DNA from 2 places in the Novosphingobium mississippiense genome. Region 1 is predicted to be linked to the other one. Evidence: riboswitches for the same ligand, from Rfam matches in the RefSeq annotation. Region 1 holds a riboswitch; the other holds the start of a gene.
What was found. A riboswitch is a leader RNA that binds a small molecule or an ion and turns the genes downstream of it on or off. The one in region 1 is predicted to bind manganese.
Positions count from the first base shown of each region.

Region 1 (2,391 bases):
CAGCCGGCGACCAAGGCGACCGACCTGAAGAACGAATACTTCCTGCCGGCGCTGACGCTCACTTACGAGATCCAGCCCGGCATGCAGGTTCGCGCTTCGGCATCGAAGACGATCGCCCGTCCGCAGTTCCGCGAATTGCTGTACCAACCGTACTTCGATCCGGACACCAACCGCACCTACCAGGGCAACCCGTTCCTGGTGGACAGCCAGCTCTACAACGCCGAAGCGCGCTGGGAATGGTACTTCGCGCCCGAACAGCGCATCTCGATCGGCGGCTTCTTCAAGCGGCTGAACAACCCGATCGAATCCTACCTGACCGGCACTGAAACCTTCGTCACGTCCTATGCGAATGCGCCGAAGGCCAACCTCTACGGCGTCGAACTGGAAGCGCAGAAGTACGTGCCGCTGGAAAGCATGGGCAAGTTCTTCGAAACGCGCCGCCTGCTGTTGATCGGCAACTACACCTTCACCAAGTCCGAACTGAAGGTGACGGACACCGATACCGTGCGCATCTATGGCGCCGGCACCGGCACTTCGCTTGCTACCGACTACTTCAAGAACGGCGCGCCGCTGACCGGCCAGTCGAAGCACATCGGCAACGTGCAGATCGGGCTTGAGGATACCGACAGCCTCTCGCAGCAGACGATCCTGTTCAACTATGCCAGCAAGCGCGCGGTCAGCCGCGGTCTTGCCAACTCCGGTCAGCCGGACGTGCTGGAGAACCCCGGCCTGACGATCGACCTGGTGATCCGCCAGGGCATCAAGCTGTCCGACAACAAGGAAATCGAGCTGAAGTTCGAAGGCCGCAACCTTACCGGTCGCAGCCATCAGGAATACCAGCAGATGGAAGACGGCCGGGTGAACTACAACACCTACGACCTTGGCCGCGTCTTCACGCTTTCCGGCTCGGTGAAGTTCTAACCTTCCTCACCCCGGGGGCCCTGACCCCCGGCTCATCCTTGAAGAGCCCGGCCGCGACCACGCAGCCGGGCTCTCTTTTTGTTTGCCGGGCCGGAGGGCCTGCGGTATGGGCCGCGCGTCATCTGGGGAGTAGCCGCCCGCAACCCCTGCGGGATCCGTCGTCAACACACTTGGCCGAGAGGCCGTGGCGCACGGGAGGACGGAGCACCGTTCGGGCGAGACCAATGGCGTTGCAGCTCCGTCCGGCCGGGCGGGTTCTGCCGCGCTATTGTCTTGTCTGTCGCCCGGCCCGGAGAATTCGCCTTGGAAGCCCTGCTTACCTCCACCGCCGTGGTCGCCCTCGCCGAGATCGGCGACAAGACCCAGCTCCTCGCCATCGTCCTGGCCACCCGGTTCAAGCGCCCCTGGCCGATCGTCGGCGGCATCTTCGTGGCGACGCTGGCCAACCACTTCCTGGCCGCGCTGGTGGGCGAGCAGGCCTCCGCGTTCCTCAACGGCCAGTGGTTCCGCTACCTGATCGCCTTCAGCTTCATCGCCATGGCCGCCTGGACGCTGATCCCCGACAAGTTCGACGATGACGATGCGCCCAAGCCCAGCCGCTTCGGCCCCTTCGTCGCCACCGCCATCGCCTTCTTCCTGGTGGAGATGGGCGACAAGACGCAGCTTGCCACCATCGCGCTGGGCGCCCGTTTCCAGAGCGTGCTGCCGGTCATGGCCGGCACCACCATCGGCATGATGATCGCCAACGTCCCCGCCGTGTTCCTGGGCGATGCCCTGATCAAGCGCGTGCCACTGGCCGTGGTGCGCACCGTCGCGGCGCTGCTGTTCCTGGTGATCGGCCTCTGGCTGCTGGCCCAGACCGCCGGCTGGCTGGGCTGACGTCCTGAAACCACCACAAGGTGACACTTCGGTTGACACAGTTGACACGGTGCAGGGGAAAAACCGTCACCTTGCGCCGGATGTGTCACCTTGCGGCCCGTTTGATCGATCGGGATGGAACGTCCGGTCATCCCGATCGATCTATCTCATCGGGGCCGGGTAGGAAAACGCGCGGCAGTTCACTGGCGATCCGCGCGGTTGTTGACGCATCGCCCATTTGCCCCAAGTATTTACGGCGCGCGTTTGCGCCCGGGCTGTAGAGAGAGTCGCGCATGAATTCCGCAAAGCTGGCCTGCATCGCCGTCGCCGCCCCGCTGGTGCTGCTTCCCGTCGCCGCCGACGCGGGGTTCTACACCGGCAACGACCTCTACGAGATCTGCACGGTGCAGAAGGGCGAGAAGGAGTATCTTGAGCGCTCCTACGAATGCATCGCCTACATCACCGGCGCGGTCGATGCGCTGAACACCACGCGCGAGGCGGCGAAGCTGAAGAGCTGCATCCCCGCGGGCGTAACGATCAGCCAGTTGAAGGACGTGACGGTCGGCTATTTGCGCGACAATCCGGAAACCCGCAACGACGCCGCCTCCTCCC
Region 1 is NZ_CP147001.1:2,439,854-2,442,244, forward strand. It holds gene WBP06_RS11550 (TonB-dependent receptor domain-containing protein) at 1-921, shown strand, start outside; yybP-ykoY riboswitch at 1,033-1,165, shown strand; gene WBP06_RS11555 (TMEM165/GDT1 family protein) at 1,225-1,800, shown strand; gene WBP06_RS11560 (Rap1a/Tai family immunity protein) at 2,073-2,391, shown strand, end outside.

Region 2 (2,391 bases), on a different replicon from region 1:
ACCCGGCTGTAGCAGTGATCGTGGCCCTGCAGGACCAGATCGACCTTGCGCCTCTCGATCACCGGCTTCCACGCGTTCTGGATCGCTGGAATGTCTTCAGGCCGCGCGCACGTAAAGATCGGTTGATGAACGACCACGACATTCCAGCGCGCCTTGCTGGCAGCCAGAGTACGGTCCAGCCACTCGGTCTGCACGGCAACCTTGCCGAGATCAGCCGCAGCCGTCCCGTCCAGCACCACGAAGCGCACGCCCTGATAGTCGACGTAGTAGGTCGTGGCCTCCAGTCCGGGAACGCCATTGCCGGGCAGGCTGAACTGGCGCGCCCAGTAGGCCCCTAGCTCGATTTTCTCGGTGCCGTCCGGCAAATCTTCCTTGGCATATTCATGGTTGCCGGTCGCCGGCATCTGCGGAACGATGGCATAGTTGTAGCCGCCCGCCTCGTTCCACTCGCCCCATTCGTCGTCATGGTCGAGATCGTCACGCTGGGCGACCTGATCGCCGGTGTGAATGGCCAGCGCGATGTCGCCGCCGGAATGGAACGCCTGCCGGATCACGCGAGAGGCGTATGGCAGAATTCCGTTCTGCACATCGGCCAGATAGAGTGCGCGGAACGGCCGGAAGCTTTCAGCCGCCGTGCGGAATTGCAGCCACTCGCTCCAGCCCGCGCTGCCCTTCAGGCGATAGGCGTAGACGGTATCGGGCTTGAGCCCCGTGAACTGGACATGGTGATAATTGGCGGCGCCGTTCGTCGTCTCGGCAAGCGTGCTCGTCCCGGAAAGGGTGCGGGCGCCCCGCTCCAGCGTGGGGCTGTCCACCGCCTCAACGATCTGCGCCTGTGCGGCGGCCTGTGCACGGTCCGTGCGATAGCTGACTGCCATGTCACGCGCGGGATTGGCCCCCGGAGTCAGGACGATCCGATCCGGCAACGCGCCTGCGGTGTAGGTCTTGCCGGGAGAACGAGGCACGGCTGCAGGTATTGGGGCGGCAGCGGCGGCCACGCCGGTGACAGCCAGACCGACTGTCGCAAGCGCCAGGCAGGCACGGATTTGGAGGGGGAACTTCAAAACGGGTCTCCGGGCCGGGCGGTTGCGAAAGCCAACAACACCGCACTCCCCGCCCGGCCTGGACGGAGATACGATGCCATTGGTCTCGCCCGAGCAAAACATGCTCCCGACGCGCCATGACCTCTCGGCCAAGTATGTTGACGCGCCAGCCCGCCACGTCGTGACGGTCGGCTACTCCCCAGATGACGTGAAAAGCCCGCTAGCCGAATAGAATGACAGTTTTGTGGCGTAACGATGATATCGCCGCCCATCGCCCGGGCGCGTTGACAGCCGGGTGCCGCTGCGTCAAAGGGGCGGCAACCCTTGGGGAGTAACCGCCCGCATTGCAGCGGGGCGCGCGTCAACAGACTTGGCTTCGGCCATGGCGCGTGCGGCCTTACAGCTTGGTGAGACCATGGACCGACGGAAACCCGGGGCCGGGATTTCCGCCTCGGTTCATGTCTGTCGTCTCCGGCCCCGAGGATTTTGAATGCACTCTCTCTGGATCATGGCCGGCTTGCTGCTGGTCTCTGCGGTGGTGATCTATCTCGCCTGCGAGTTCTTCGTGAACGGCGTGGAATGGGTCGGCCACAAGTTCGATGTCGGCCAGAAAGCGACGGGGACGATTCTGGCGGCCTTCGGTACGGCCCTGCCGGAAAGCATCGTTACGCTGGTGGCGGTCACTTCCGGCAACGGCCCTGCCTCGAAGGAACTGGGCATCGGCGCCGCGCTGGGCGGGCCCCTCGCTCTATCGACGATCGCCTATGCAACGGTCGGCGTTACCCTGCTGCTGTCGCGCCAGAAGCTGGGTCGCGATACCGGCGTGCAGAACATCTTCCGCCGGCTGAGCCGCGATCAGGGATGGTTCCTGGCGATCTTCGCGCTGAAGATCCTGCTGGGCTGCGTCGTTTTCGCCTGGAAGCCCTGGCTGGGCGTGGCGTTTCTGGCGGCCTATGCCCTCTATGTCCGTCAGGAAATGACCGGCGAAGCAGAGGAAGAGGAAGGCGAGCTGGAGCCGTTGAAGTTCCAGCCCAAGCGGGAAACCCCCGCGACCGCGATGGCCGTGTTCCAGACGCTGTGCGCCCTTGTCGTCATTTTCGTCGCCTCGCGGGTTTTCGTCAGTCAGTTGGAGGGTCTGGGCCCGGTCCTAGGCCTGCCTCCGCAATTGCTGGCCCTGCTGCTCAGTCCGATCGCCACCGAGCTTCCCGAGACGATGAACGCGGTGATCTGGGTGCGCCAAGGCAAGTATCGACTGGCGCTGTCCAACATTTCCGGCGCCATGATGATCCAGGCGACAGTGCCGACGGCGCTGGGCCTGTTCTTCACGCCCTGGCTGCTAAGCACGCCG
Region 2 is NZ_CP147003.1:2,033,035-2,035,425, reverse strand. It holds gene WBP06_RS27525 (fibronectin type III domain-containing protein) at 1-1,064, opposite strand, end outside; yybP-ykoY riboswitch at 1,082-1,257, opposite strand; yybP-ykoY riboswitch at 1,362-1,528, shown strand; gene WBP06_RS27520 (sodium:calcium antiporter) at 1,534-2,391, shown strand, end outside.
Region 2: another riboswitch for manganese. It lies ahead of WBP06_RS27520 (sodium:calcium antiporter); the one in region 1 lies ahead of WBP06_RS11555 (TMEM165/GDT1 family protein).